2 regions of the Metabacillus schmidteae genome follow, and region 2 is predicted to be linked to the other one. Evidence: riboswitches for the same ligand, from Rfam matches in the RefSeq annotation. Region 2 holds a riboswitch; the other holds the start of a gene.
The links. Region 2 has a riboswitch for S-adenosylmethionine ahead of HWV59_RS06175 (methionine biosynthesis PLP-dependent protein). Riboswitches for the same ligand answer to the same signal wherever they lie in the genome.
Positions count from the first base shown of each region.

Region 1 (7,760 bases), 750 kb from region 2:
TTGTGTTAGCAAAAAGAGAAGAAGTTGACTTGAAACAAGCTGACATAAAAGCCCAAACGAAATTTTTAACAAATGAAGTATTAGAAGGTTTAACTTCTTTCGGTAAGGACATTGATCAAGAAATACTAGATGAAAAGGGAAATCAAATTCCACTCGATACAAATACCTTGACAAGGCCTACTATTATAGAGAAATACGAAAAAGCTTGGAGAAGTTATTAAGTGTATGTCAATCGTTTCTTATTTCTATCTAAAATATCCAATAAATGAAAAACACAGCCCAGGTACTCCGAACTGTGTTTTTCGCTTTTAGAATTCCGGTAGAGAATCTAAATTATTGTCCCTGTTGCCATCTGGTTCACTTCTTAAAATATCGCGACCGTACTTATGAAATACATCAATATGAGCGAGTTTGCCGCCCTTTGCTTCTGAGAGTGCTTGTACATAATCAAGCTGTCTACCTGACTCTGTCTGAAATGCAATTAAGTCTCCATCTTCATTCTTTCTAACAGCCACGATTTTCTCTTGATTAGGTTTCATATCCTCTGCAATTTCTGCCTGTACTTCATCTTGATTAGACTGATTTTTGTATTGATGAAAAACTTGTTCAAAACGATCCATTTTTATCACCTCATGAATTGTATGTCCAATTGAAGTGATTTTATTCGTAAGATTTAACTGCTTCAACGTCTACTCGACCAGAAAAGAAGGTAGCTCCACCACCCATATCAGCCACACGATCTGGAGTTAGCGTATTTACGAGGTGTTTTTCTCCTGCAACATCTGACCATAATCCTTGGCTAACAACAACTCCAGGTAGCACCAGCTCTCCAACAGATGCTGCCAGTTCACATTCGCCGCGATCATTCCAAATTCGAACGTTATCTCCATCTTTAATTCCCCGTTCAATCGCATCTTTCACATTCATAAATAATTTTGGGGATTTTTCTAACTTAATGTGCTTTTCATTATTCGAGAATGTTGAATTTAAAAAGTTATGGTTCGGTCCTGGAATAAATAAAAATGGATAACGACTTTCTGGTTGAATAGGAATGTAGGTAGGCAAACCTGGATGTCCGTCCTCTTCCATTTGTCTTGAATATAATTCGATCTTCCCGCTGGGTGTTTTTAAGTTTTCAAGTAAATAATTTGTTTGCTTAGCCTTTATAAAATGTGTTTTCTTTAATTCATCATAAGTAACATGTTCTAAGTATTGATTTGAAGTACTGCTTAATGCTTGATTAATTAATACTTCATCAGAATCTTTAAATTCCGGCTCATCAAATTCCATTGCTTCAGCTAATAAACGAAACACTTCTGTATTTGATTTACTCTCTCCATAAGCATTAATTACAGGCTCATGAAGATGAATATATTGATGCCAATAGGACGTGTAAAAATCAACATTTTCAAAAGCAGATGTAGCAGGTAAAACAATGTCTGCATACATAGCTGTTTCCGTTAAAAACAAATCGTGAACAACGGTAAATAAATCATCTCTTGCCAACCCTTCGCGAACTTTGGTTGCCTCTGGTGCCACCACCGCAGGGTTACTTCCATATACAAACAATGACCGAACCGGTCTTTTGATTTCAAGAAGTGCTTGTCCAAGTTGATTCATATTAATAGTACGAGTTTGTTTTTTCAATAAGTCCGGACGTTGAAGTGCGGTTGTATTGTGCGCAAGAAAAGCTGAATTAGACTTTAATGCTCCTCCACCCTTTACTAACCATTGGCCTGTTAATGCAGGTAAACAAGCTATAGTACGGACAATCATTCCACCATTATCATGGTGTTGTATACCATTTCCAATTCTGATCATCGAAGGAGTAATATCTCCATACATACGGGCTAATTCATAAATATGTTCTACAGGTACACCTGTGATTGACGACACCATATCTGGATTATATTGCTTTACATGTTCTTCTAATTCTTTAAATCCAACTGTATATTGTTCTAAAAAATTCTTATTCACTAATTCTTCTTTAAATAGAATATGCATGATTCCTAATGCAAGCAAGCCATCTGTTCCAGGTAAAATAGGAATAAACCAATCTGCCATTCTACCTGTTTGGTTTTTATGTACATCAATCACGACGATCTTTGCTCCATTTTTTCTCGCTTTTTGGGCAATCATCATTTGATGCATATTTGTACTAACAGCATTAATTCCCCATAGAATGAATAACTTTGTTTCTGTCATATCCTCAGGGTCAGTTCCATAGCTTCCTCCCATTGTATATTTATACCCTTTCGAACCAGCTACAGAACAAATTGTTCGATCCAGTTGGCTTGAACCAAGACGATGAAAAAAGCGACGATCCATGCCCTCAGCATTAATATTTCCCATATTCCCATAAAAGCTATAAGGAAGGATCGATTCTGCCCCTTCTTCTGCAATTAGTTTTTTCCATTTCATGGAAATTGTCTCTATTGCTTCCTTCCAGGTGACTGGGACAAATTCTCCTTTACCTTTAGTTCCAATTCTTTTTAAAGGTGTCTTAAGCCTTTTATCGTCATAAATTCGCTCTCCCATATTTCGCACTTTGTTACAAATATTCCCTTTTGTAACAGGGTGATTAGGATCACCTTCAACTTTTACTATTTTCCCATCTTTTTTATGAATAAGTAATCCACACTGATCCGGACAGTCCAAAGAACAAACGGACGGAACAACACCACTTTCAATCTCTTTATATCTTTGCATTGTGATTCCCTTTCATGAAAAAAATTGATTTTTAAATTATATCAAAAAATCTATTACTTCGAAAGTTCTGAAAATATATTGACTTCTGAATATTAACTCTTATATATTAGTTACATTGCGTTTTTAAGAAATGTTTAAAATTTAATATAGATTCTATCAAGAGAGGTGGAGGGACTGGCCCATTGAAACCTCGGCAACAGCATTGTGCCAATTCCAGCAAGCATGGCTTGAAAGATAGAAAGAGTTCACTTATGTCATTGTATAAACGATATAAAGTAATCATCTCTTTCCATCTCTGGAGAGAGATTTTTTTATAGATTACAGTACATTTTTTACATTGTTAGTGTGAAGGAGATGATTAGATGAATGTTTTAGTTACAGCCCCATATAACGAAGTTGGTCTAAATGAGCTGAAGTCACTTTTTGGCAATTATACCTATCGTTGTTGGAAAGATCAGGGAAGGGCCTATCATGAAGATGAATTAATTTCTCTTCTAAAAGAGACAAAGGCTGAAGGATTAATTGCTGAACTTGATAAGGTGACAGAAAAAGTATTTGAAAGTGTACCAGAATTAAAGTTTGTTGGTGTATGCCGTGGAATGCCTTCCAATGTAGATGTTGAAGCTGCTTCCAAACGAGGAATACCTGTGTTTTACACCCCCGCCCGTAATGCACAAGCAGTTGCAGAGCAATTTATTGGCAACCTTATTACTTTTTATAGACATACGATTCCATCAAGTGAGTGGCTGAAACAGGAGAAATGGGACGGTGACTACTTGCAAGCCTATGTAAAATTCAAAGGAAATGAAATTTCCGGAAAAACAATCGGCTTAGTCGGCTTCGGTGCAGTTGGGCGAAAATTAGCTAATATCCTTAAAGCCTTTGACTGTTCCATACAATATTATGATCCTTATGTAGAAAGCGAGGATCCTGCTTATTCCCGCGTTTCTTTGGAAGATGTGTTCTCAACAAGTGATGTTGTTTCTATTCACCTTCCCCGGACAGATGAAACGATCGGGATGGTTAACGAGAATTATCTAGGTCTAATGAAAGAGGATGCAGTGCTCGTGAATACCTCAAGAGCTGTTGTAGTGGAGAGAGACGCACTTGTTGCTGTACTAAAAGAGGGAAAAATTAGAGGAGCTATTTTAGACGTATTTTATCATGAGCCTCCAGATAAAAGTGATTATGAAATCATTCAATTACCAAATGTGTTAGCAACACCTCACCTAGCTGGAGCCAGCTTTGAAGTAGAAGATCACCATGTTTCTATCATGAACCAAGCTCTTGTGAAGTGGTTTAACAAGCAAGCTGTTGAAATCCCAACTTTGTTCAATAGAAAAGACCTGCATGTAAAGTCATAAGAAAGAGGTAATAAATGTGAATAAAGAATCAGGTTATTTAGTATTTGATATTGGAACAGGAAATGTTAGAGTTGCCATTGTTACCACTTCAGGTGAAGTTGTTAGTATTGAACGGGAAGATATTCACTATCTAACAGAAACCTTGTATCCTGACAGCCGTTACTTCTTACCGGATACACTTTGGGAGCAAGTCATTCGTTTAGCAAAGAAAGTGATAAAAAACTCACCAACTGTAACAATCAAAGGTATTACATCCACTAGTCAACGCCAAGGAATTGTTTTACTAGACAAAAGCGGAAATTCGTTTATTGGGTTACCGAACATTGATAATCGCGGGCGAGAATGGGAACAAGATTACTTAGAACGCGATCTTATCTACAAAACAACAGGCAGATTACCGTCTGCTCTCTTCTCGGCACTAAAGCTTGTAGGATTAAAGAAAAGACAACCCGCTCTATGGGATAGAATTGCATCATTTACTAGCATTAGTGATTGGATTACCTATAAGTTAAGTGATGTTCTAGTTTATGAACCCTCACAGGCGACTGAAACCTTACTTTATAATGTACGGGAACAAACTTGGTCTAAGGAAATGTGTGAGCAATTTGACATTCCATTTCATTTTTTACCTGAATTAAAATGGTCAGGTTCAATTCTTGGTCATATTATTCCTTCCTTGGCAGAGGAATTGGAAGTAAATAAAGATGTTTCTATTATTGTAGGTGGCGGAGATTCCCAATTGGCCATTGAAAGTACTTTTGCAAAAACCAATGACATGATTATCATTTCGGGCACAACCACTCCAATTTGCAAGATGATTGACGAATATAAAGGTGATGAAGAAAAAAGAGCTTGGACAAATGCTCATACTCACAAAAACCGCTGGTTGGTTGAGACAAACCCAGGGATAACTGGCTTGAATTATCAGAAATTGAAAAACTTATTTTATCCAAACGAAAGCTATCAGCAAATGGAATATGAAATATCTCAGCTGGACTTAGTAGAATGCGTGGCAGCGTTAGGAATATATCTCTCAGATGAGAAAAATGCCTCCAAAAAAGGTGGGTTTATATTCAACGCTCCCCTTGCTCAAGATTTATCAAGAGCCCACTTTGTTGCAGCTGCGTTATGGGAAATTGCTTGTACAATCCGCCTCCATTTTGACCAAATTTTAGAGGTCACTCCTTTTGACTTGCCGTATGTATGGGGTTGTGGCGGAGGATTTCAAAGTGAACAATTAGCTCAGTTTATTGCTAATTTACTACAAAAAGAGCTGAGAATTCCTAACGGCTTTAGTCAAGCTTCTGTCGTAGGTGCTGCTGTCATCTGTAACCAAGCACTTGGACAAGAAAATTTGATTTCTAAAGATTATAAAACGATTAAACCTGATAAAAATCATCAAGATAACAGGTATTCAGAATGGTTAAGAACACAACATTTCTTTTCTGAAATGAATAGTACGTTAAACTAAAAAATTTATTATAGATATGGAGAGAAAAATATGCTCGACAAGATTGGAATACCTAAACACTTAAGCTGGGGCTTTTTAGGCGTAATGCTCTTTATGATGGGAGATGGACTTGAAGCTGGTTGGCTAAGTCCGTTTTTAATTGACCAAGGGATGACTGTTCAACATACTGCATCCATTTTCACCGTTTACGGAATTTCGCTTGCCCTTTCTTCTTGGTTTTCAGGTGTATGTTTAGAAGCATTTGGCGCAAAACGTACAATGTTTATGGGACTCTTATTTTATATTATTGGAACAGCTGGGTTTATAGCTTTTGGTTTTGAAACTATGAATTATCCAATCATGCTGATCACGTACTTTATTAAAGGACTAGGTTATCCATTATTTGCGTATTCTTTTTTAACATGGGTTATTTACCGTACCCCTAAGAATAGATTGAGTACAGCAGTAGGCTGGTTCTGGATCGCTTACTGTGCAGGGATGATGGTGCTTGGAGCATGGTATTCAAGCTACGCCATAAAATATTTTGGCTATATCAATACATTGTGGACATCCATATTCTGGGCATGTCTTGGTGCATTCTTTGCTTTAATTGTCAATAAAGATAAATTTAAGAAGAAAGAAACTACTAGTGCGAAAGAAACGCTCAATGAGTTATTAAAAGGGATTACTATTGTCAAAAAGAACCCAAGAGTTGCAGCTGGTGGAGTTGTACGTATCATAAATAGTCTTGGAACTTATGGGTTTCCGGTTTTCTTACCTATCCATATGGCTGAGCATGGTATTGAAACAACAGTCTGGTTACAGCTATGGGGTACGATATTCCTTGGAAACATTGTATTTAACCTAGTATTTGGTTTTGTGGGAGATAAATTCGGTTGGAAAAACACCATCATTTGGTTTGGCGGAGTCGGCTGTGCAGTCTTTACTGTCCTTCTTTACTATACTCCGGTTCTAGCAAATGGAAACATCGTCGTCACAAGTATTGTTGGATTTATTTGGGGAGGTTTATTAGCAGGTTACGTTCCTTTAGGAGCCTTAGTACCGACAGTTGCAGGCGAAGACAAAGGTGCTGCCATGTCTATCTTAAATCTTTCAGCAGGTTTATCTTCATTTGTGGCTCCAGCCATCGCTTGGGCGTTTATCGGTTTGGTAGGAGCTCAAGGTGTTGTATGGATTTTCGGACTACTTTATTTAGCAAGTGCGATTATTGTTCACTTTATTCAAGTTCCTGAGGAAGATGAAATGAGAAAAAATACAGCTTCTATTGCGTCTTGATCTATCAGATTGAAGAAAAGATCTCAGCATGATTATGTTGAGATCTTTTCTTTTTATTAAATTTCAGGTTAATTCTTAAAAGTATTTATACAATGGGAAATTGAATTTTTTGAAAGATACTTCTTTTCTTCTGGTAATCCTTTAAAATTTAAAATTGGCTTTTTTATTTCAATGATACCTTCAATATTATTAATAGCAATTTCCTTTACAAAAACAAATTGCTCTTTTATTTGGAATCCATAATCCTTACTGAATATCGTAATTTTATCATTTTCAATTAATAACTCTTCTACTGTAAAAGGCTATATTCTTTTCCTTGATAAATGATTTTATATTGAATTTCATAAATTACATCGATATCCTTAATCTTTACTTCTTTTACAAATTTATCTTTATACCTTTTTCCTTTGTAATCAGCATATATTGACATCATTTCACCTGCTTTAACTGTTTATAACGAAGGTATTAACATTTTCAGGAAAAACTTTGAACGAAAAAGACTATCATCTACACTCTTCATGTAAATGATAGCCGAATAACAAGTTAATTGCTTATATAAATTTTCTTCATTTTTTCTAATTCCTCTAATTCTAAGCTTTCTGTAAAAGGCTTAAAAAGTTCATCAAATTTTTCAAGCTTAATACTAAAATTATATAATACGACTAACGCACTTGATAAAGGTCTTGCTTCTGTAAACACTATTTTTTCTTTTTGATGAGTCAGATAAAAAACATCATATGCTTGATTTCCTTCAATTAAATTAATTGCCCCTTCTTTTTCATGTTTTAGAGAAAAATAAAGTTCATTTATATTTTTATGAAGAATTTCTTTTCCATCAACAATATTTTTTTCTATTGTCCTTAATTCACTTTTAACATGATTATTACCTTTGATTTTCTCAAATTTCCCTTTTACAGTAATATATAATGCTAAAAATGCAA
Region 1 is NZ_CAESCH010000001.1:2,016,691-2,024,450, reverse strand. It holds gene HWV59_RS09620 (polyamine aminopropyltransferase) at 1-221, shown strand, start outside; gene HWV59_RS09615 (DUF3892 domain-containing protein) at 309-620, opposite strand; gene HWV59_RS09610 (molybdopterin-containing oxidoreductase family protein) at 661-2,709, opposite strand; SAM riboswitch class I at 2,860-2,950, shown strand; gene HWV59_RS09605 (2-hydroxyacid dehydrogenase) at 3,072-4,073, shown strand; gene HWV59_RS09600 (FGGY-family carbohydrate kinase) at 4,090-5,544, shown strand; gene HWV59_RS09595 (MFS transporter) at 5,575-6,819, shown strand; gene HWV59_RS09590 (hypothetical protein) at 7,109-7,249, opposite strand; gene HWV59_RS09585 (hypothetical protein) at 7,363-7,760, opposite strand, start outside.
Region 1: another riboswitch for S-adenosylmethionine. It lies ahead of HWV59_RS09605 (2-hydroxyacid dehydrogenase); the one in region 2 lies ahead of HWV59_RS06175 (methionine biosynthesis PLP-dependent protein).

Region 2 (7,760 bases):
TTGTTTTTCCGATTAATAATACTCCGATAATCGCTACATAAAACCCATAATCTAACATATGGAACCAACCGGCTTCACTCCATACAAAGATAAATAACCCAAGCATAAAAAGGGCTGCAATTTTCGTCGCATAGTGATGTGGAATAAGCAAAAAGATGATAATAATCCACATGATGAGCGTTTGCCATGTTTGATTAATTGCGAACTCAGGTGCAAACATTGTCCCATTCACAACCTGAAGGATAAACGATAAAGCTGTTCCATATTTCAGCAAATACCTTGAATACTTGCGAAAGCTGTCCAGTTTTAAATCAATTTTTGCTGCAAGAGGAATATCCAATACTTTCCCCATTACTTGAGATAAAACAGCTAAAATGATTGCACATAATAAGGAAATCGTAATAAAAAATGGTGATAAAATTTGCTCAATGCTTATTTTCTCAGGTTCAACTGTTGCAAACCATTTAACATGTGCACTTGCTATGACAGGTATGATCATACACGTCAACGTTAACAAGAAAATCAGTCGTTTTTTCATGTAATAAACTCCTCTACTGAAAATAGATACTACTTAGTCTGGTAAATATGAATTTAAATATGTATGATCATAGACTAAGTAACGTAACCTCAACCAAAATAACCAGGATATTTTACCTACCTAAAAGATGTATTGATTATATTACTTTAAACCTAAAGAAACAATAAAGACTTTTTAAACATTGTGTGAATAAAAAATCCATTTCAATAAAAAAGAGCTAACTCAAAAAGAGTCAGCTCTAGTCCTTTATACATTTACATTTTCACTTTTCTTTACAGCCGGTAGCTTCTCCAATGCTGCATCAAAATCCTTAATCAAGTCTTCTACTTTCTCCAATCCTACACTTAATCGGAGCAATCCATCAGAAATTCCGCGTTTTTCACGCTCTGCAGGCGGCATTGCTGCGTGCGACATTTTAGCAGGATAGGAAAGAATTGATTCAACAGCACCTAAACTTACAGCAAAAACAGGAAGCTGAACATTCTCAACTAATGTTCTTACTGCATCTCCATCCGCTAATTTAAATGATAATACCGCTCCTGGCCCATCCGCTTGATATCGTTGTGTATCATGTCCCGGATGAAAGCTCAAGCCCGGGTAATATACCTCTTCTACTTTTGGATGATCTGCTAAAAACTCGGCGATCTTTAATGCTGATGCTTGAGATTGTTGCAGGCGAACATGCAGCGTCTTTAATCCTCTAAGAACCAACCAGGCATCCTGTACACCAAGCACAGCACCAAATGCATTTTGTAATTTATATAAACGATCACCCAGCTCTGGATCCTTAATAACAGCTAGTCCCGCAAGCACATCACTATGACCTGCTAAAAACTTCGTTGCACTATGAAGCACAATATCTACACCAAGCTCTAATGGTCTTTGAAGCTCTGGCGTTAAAAACGTATTATCTAAAAAGGTTAGACAATTATTAGCTTTTGCCAAGTTCACAATGCCTTGAATGTCGGTTACCTTTAACAATGGATTTGAAGGTGTTTCCATATAAATGACCTTCGTATTTGGTCTAATTTCAGATGCAACCTGATGAAGATCTGTCATATCGACAAACGTATGCTCAATGCCAAAACGAGTTAAAACATCTGTAATAATTCGAAATGTTCCACCATATACATCCTCTGTTACCAATACATGATCACCTTGGGATAGTAATAAAAATGCAGTAGAGATAGCTGCCATTCCTGAAGAAAATGCCAAGCCTCTAGTTCCACCCTCTAATTCTGCAATAGCTTGTTCCAAAGCTTCTCGTGTCGGATTTCCTGAACGAGCATAATCATATTTTCCAAATTCATCAATATCAAATTGATGAAATGTTGAAGAATGATGAATCGGCACACTTACCGATCCTGTGCTGTGATCCACCTTTGATTCATTATGAAGTAGTTTTGTTTGAAATGACCAATCATGATTGCTCAACTGCTACCGCCTCCTTCATCGCTTTAAATGCTTGTGCTAAATCTTCTATAATATCCTCTGCGTGCTCCACACCTACCGAGAAGCGCAGCAATTTGTTACAGACACCATTTGCAATTCGAATGTCCAGAGGAATGTCCATATGAGTTTGTGTAGCTGGATAGGTGATAAAGCTTTCAATCCCGCCTAAGCTTTCAGCAAATGTGATAGTCTTTAGATTTTTCAAAAATGGATTTACCCATGTTTCATCCTGCAAACGGAACGAAAGCATTCCACCTTTTCCCGGGTAAAGGACATCAAGTACATCAGGATGCTCCTCTAAAAACTGTGACACTTGCTGAGCATTTTGCTGATGCTGTCTCATGCGAAGTGATAATGTCTTCATTCCTCTCATTAATAACCATGAATCAAATGGAGATAAAACTGCTCCAATTGCATTTTGATGTTGAAAAAATTCATCACTTAATTCCTGACCTTTTGTCACAACTAATCCGGCAAGTACGTCATTGTGGCCACCTAAATATTTGGTTGCACTATGAATCACAATGTCTGCACCATCTAAAATTGGTGTTTGTAACACCGGCGTATAAAATGTGTTATCAACAATCACTAATATTTCATGTTTTTTAGCGATTGATACTAATTCTTTTATATCCGTTTCCTGCATTAATGGATTTGTTGGTGTTTCAATGAATAAGGCTTTTGTTTTTTCATTAATTAGCTTTTCAGTTTCTGTTGGATTTGTGAAATCATCGTATTGAAAAGATAATCCGTATTTTCTCCACTCTCTTTCAAACAAACGATATGTTCCACCATATAAATCAGAAGAAACGATTAATTCATCACCACTTTGGAATAATGCCATGATCGTTTGGATTGCAGCCATACCTGAGCTAAAAGCAAATCCTCGATCACCGTGTTCTAAATCAGCAATCGCCTGCTCAACAAGTAATCTGGTTGGATTTCCTGTACGGATATAGTCAAACCCGGTTGATTCTCCAATTCCTGCATGACGATAAGCTGTAGAAAAATAGACTGGCGGGCTAACAGTACCTGTCACATTTTCACTTCGATTCCCAATTTGCGCTAATTTCGTTTCAATTCGTTTGCTCATGTTTCTCACTCCTAAAAGTTGTATTAATCATTATGGGCATTGAGAGAAAGCGTTCGTTATCCCACTGGGACAAAATAAAAAGCCTTCCTCGTTAAGAAGAAGACTGTATGTTTTAAGTGCGCTTCTTCTTATCTCTCAAGCATAAAGCTGGTGTTGCTTGCTGGATTTAGCACCTTGGCACTCGTGGAAGATCTTAATAGAATACGTTAACTTAATATTTACTAGGAACCTAGAACCTACTTAATTTGTTTAAGTGGGGCTTTTAAAAGCACGCAAGTGCTTGCGGCTTGCGATGCAAGCCTGCGACAGATGATGAAAAATGCTTCGAACAAACAAAACCGCTTTGTTCGCTTCATTTTTCATCATCTGTCGGTGCTTTTAAAAACCAACATAGGTATCTGCTAAAACAGTAAATATTAATCACCAGATCTTCACTCGTTATGAACCGGTTGCTGAGGCTTCATAGGGCCAGTCCCTCTGCCTCTCTTGATAAGAAATATATGAAATTTTTGATTTACTTTTTTTACTACTTTACATGATTTATGTATATATTGCAATATAATTATCGTAATAGTTTGACTTGTATGTTCAATTGTAATGGTAACACAGGTATATTTTTCATCCAATTTAAGAAAAGTGCAAGCTCCTTACTCCGCCCCGACAGGGATTAGAAGCTCTTGGTATTCACTTTTTCCCTTTATTTGGATTTCGCGAATGGTTTTATACTGGCTTTCTTTATAAAAGCATTCACATTCCTTTTTTCCGTATGCTTTTAGCACCTTTTCCATTTAAAAACGATACATATTTGGATTATTTTTACAATTCACACCTCTTTCGAAAGCACATTTCCCTTTTTTTGGCTTTTGCGAAAGGTTTTATACTTGCTTTCTTATAGATGCATTCACATTCCTTATTTTCGTATGCTTTTAGCACTTTTCTGCTTAAAAGAGATTCACATTTGGATTATTATTACAATTCACACCACTTCCGTGAGCATATTTTCCTTTTTTTGGATCTTACGGAAGGTTTTATGCTGGCTTTCTATATAGATGCATTCACATTCCTTATTTTCGTATGCTTTTAGCACTTTTCTACTTAAAAAAGATACATATTTGGATTATTATTACAATTCACACTACTTTTAGATTCATATTTATCTTTTCCTCGATTTTGCGAAAGGTTTTATACTAGCTATCTTTAAAAAAGCATTCACATTCCTTTTTCCGTATGCTTTTAGCACCTTTTCCACTTCAAAACGATACACATTTGGATTATTATTACAATTCACACCTCTTTCGAAAGCATATTTCCCTTTTGTCCGTATGCACTTATCCTTTCGAATGAGAAAATGTTCTTTATCTTTAATTCAAGAATGCTTATGACCTTGTGCCCTTTGTACAAGGAGTTAGGCACGTTTTAACAAAAATAAAAACCGACAAATTCGTCGGCTCACTTTGTTTTTTCATTAAAATAATTTACAGCATACATAGATCCTTCCGCCACCATTGTATTATCATCAATATCATATGGATCAGGGTGGCCGGCTTTTTCCATAACTGGTTCTTTTCTAGATAAAAGTATTTTTGCTTTATTTTTCATGCGTTGTATTTCATAATTCATCTTATTTTTTCGTTTTTCATCTTTTAACAAATATGAAGTAACACCTATTGTTGATAGTGCAACACCGGATAAAACCACTGTCCTCTTTGATAAGGCTTGTTTTTTCATTGTGATTCTCCTCTCACTCTTTTTTAAATAGGTTTACTATGTACATTCCCTTGTCCCAATTTTTCAAACCTGTTTCTCAAAATTTTTTCTATATGCATTTTTAAGGATGAAACTACTTATGCGTGTTAAAATAGAAAGGGGTTTCAAACATATATGCATCAGGAGGGAAATCATGAGTAAACAAACAGGGATTATAGAGGAGCGTTCCTTTTATTCAGCTTCATTAGATGAAGAGGTAACATTACTTATTTATCTGCCGGCAAATTTTTCTCCTTTATATAAGTATAGTTTACTAATTGCACAGGATGGACAGGATTATTTCAAGCTGGGACGTGTTGGGAGACAAATCGAAGCGCTCATGAAAGAGGAAGAAATTGAAAATGTCATTGTTATAGGAATTCCATATAACAATGTGGAGGAACGAAGGGATAAATACCATCCAAATGGTGTAAAAGTGAAGCAATATGTACGCTTTCTTGCACATGAGCTTGTTCCATATCTGGATGAGGAATTTCCATCCTACCAAGTCGGATACGGACGTGCTCTTATCGGGGATTCCTTAGGGGCAACAGTTTCATTGCTAACAGGCTTAACGTATCCGAATATTTTTGGTAAGCTTATTCTGCAATCACCTTTTGTAAATGATGATGTGTTGGAAGCAGTGGAAAACTTCACTTCACCTACCCGACCTATTGTTTATCATCAAATCGGAAAACAAGAAACAGCTGTAAAAACAACTAATGGTGAAATCGCTGATTTTCTAACACCAAATCGCGAGCTTTCAAAAGCAATTAAAAAAAAGAAATTCTCTTATACGTATGAAGAATTTGATGGCGATCATACGTGGAAGTATTGGCAGCCTTCATTAACACCTATTTTCAAACAAATATTTGAGTAATTTTTTCACACTTCTTACGTACATATGTTTATTTTCAAAAATTTGATATACTAACACTATAATGACTCGTTAGGAGGGAATGACATGAAATACGGAATTGCCCTTTTTCCATCTAAAAAACTGCAGGATCTTGCCAATTCTTATCGAAAACGCTATGACACTCATTACGCTTTAGTCCCGCCGCATTTAACATTAAAGACTCCATTTGAATCAGAAGATAATGAGATCAAGACTATTGCAAAAGAATTGCGTAAAGTCGCTGAATCTACAAAGCCATTACACATTTCCATTAAAAAGGTAAGCTCTTTTTCACCAGTGAATAACGTCATTTATTTAAAAGTAGACCCTACAGATGAGCTTAAAGCTCTTCATGATCAGTTACATACAGGTTCACTGGAAAGCAATCCGGAATATGCGTTTGTTCCACATATTACAATTGGTCAAAACTTATCAGATGATGAACACTCAGATGTTTTAGGGAACCTCAAAATGTTAGATATTCATCATGAAGAAATCATTGACCGTTTTCACCTTTTATATCAATTAGAAAACGGGACTTGGACTGTCCATGAAACATTTTTACTCGGAAAGGAAAGCTAATAATTGAACATACAACAAGTGACAACAAAAGAACAACTAGATGATGCATTTTCAGTAAGATACACTGTTTTTGTAGACGAACAACAAGTTCCTGCCGAAGAAGAAATTGATCAATTTGAAAATGAAGCAGAACATGTCGTGTTATATGATGACAGTCAAAAGCCTGCCGGTGCCGGTCGTGTACGCATTGTCGATGGCATAGGAAAGCTTGAAAGAATTTGTGTTTTATCAGCAAATCGCAAAAACGGTGCCGGTCGAATCATCGTTGAAAAATTAGAGGAAATTGCCATCCAACAAGGTGTTAGCAAACTTAAGCTAAACGCACAAACACACGCCATTTCCTTTTATGAAAAATTAGGCTATGAGGTTGTATCAGAAGAGTTTATGGATGCAGGTATCCCTCATGTGACAATGATAAAAGAAATAGAAAAAAGCTAACTTATTTGGTTAGCTTTTTTTCTATACTTCCTTTTTCACAAGCTTTTTTCGATCCTTTAATCCCGGCGGCTGCTCCAGCCAATTATTTTTTATCATAATATCTGCCCCGGTTTTTGCAAATTCTGCAATTTCTACAGATAGCCTCTCATAATTCACCGCTAAATCCGCTCGTTGACTTGCGGCTGCAGCAGTTGAGTAATTCCCTGTACCTGCAGCACTAAGTAATGACATTTGAAACATCATTAACTTATCTGAGTATGTTTGTGAAGTAGAATCACTTACACAAACATCCGGAGAACCCGGAGCGATGAGGTCACTTTCCGCTAATGTTTTCCCGAATATTTCCACATGTTTTTTGGAAATCTCGCTTCCTCTTATCATATATTCCTGTACTTCCTTATTTTGCGATGTTTGCCCGAAGCTTAAGCATAATTTACTGCCGATCGAATTGGTTTGGATGTTCAAGTATAAATGAGAAATTTCAATTGCATTTAATGGCCGTTTCTCTGCAAAAGGATTTAATCCACTAAGATATTTTTTCGTATCCACATAGTCAATTTCTTCTGGTACTTCTATGTATGGTGCTTGAACATAGAACCCTTTAGATAAAGCTGTTTCAACAGTAGAATTATATAAGTTTGCTGCCTGTTGCAAACATTTTGTGAAAAACTGTCTTACATCCTCTCTCACACACATAGCTAAAAAGCCTGAGTAGCCAAGCATTGCAACCTTTGACATGTGATTAACATAGATTAAGGAAAATGTATCAGAATATAATTTTGGTACATTTGTATAAAGATCTTCATCTGTAAACCCCATTGGTTTCGCATATTTTTGCTCTTGGAAAAAATCAGCTAAGAAATCCACATTATTTTTGGCCATTTCATAAGATTGCTGGACTCCCGCTTTTATTTCCTTATCCTCTATGTCAATAAGCATATGTGTTAACATGGTCTTTACCATGCTTTCGTTCATATAGGTCGTCCAAAGTGATGCGATTTCAGTTGAGGTAA
Region 2 is NZ_CAESCH010000001.1:1,262,748-1,270,507, reverse strand. It holds gene HWV59_RS06185 (DoxX family membrane protein) at 1-538, opposite strand, end outside; gene metC (cystathionine beta-lyase) at 785-1,972, opposite strand; gene HWV59_RS06175 (methionine biosynthesis PLP-dependent protein) at 1,959-3,083, opposite strand; SAM riboswitch class I at 3,440-3,579, opposite strand; gene HWV59_RS06170 (hypothetical protein) at 4,533-4,811, opposite strand; gene HWV59_RS06165 (alpha/beta hydrolase) at 4,984-5,709, shown strand; gene HWV59_RS06160 (YjcG family protein) at 5,794-6,309, shown strand; gene HWV59_RS06155 (GNAT family N-acetyltransferase) at 6,313-6,747, shown strand; gene HWV59_RS06150 (DUF3231 family protein) at 6,769-7,760, opposite strand, start outside.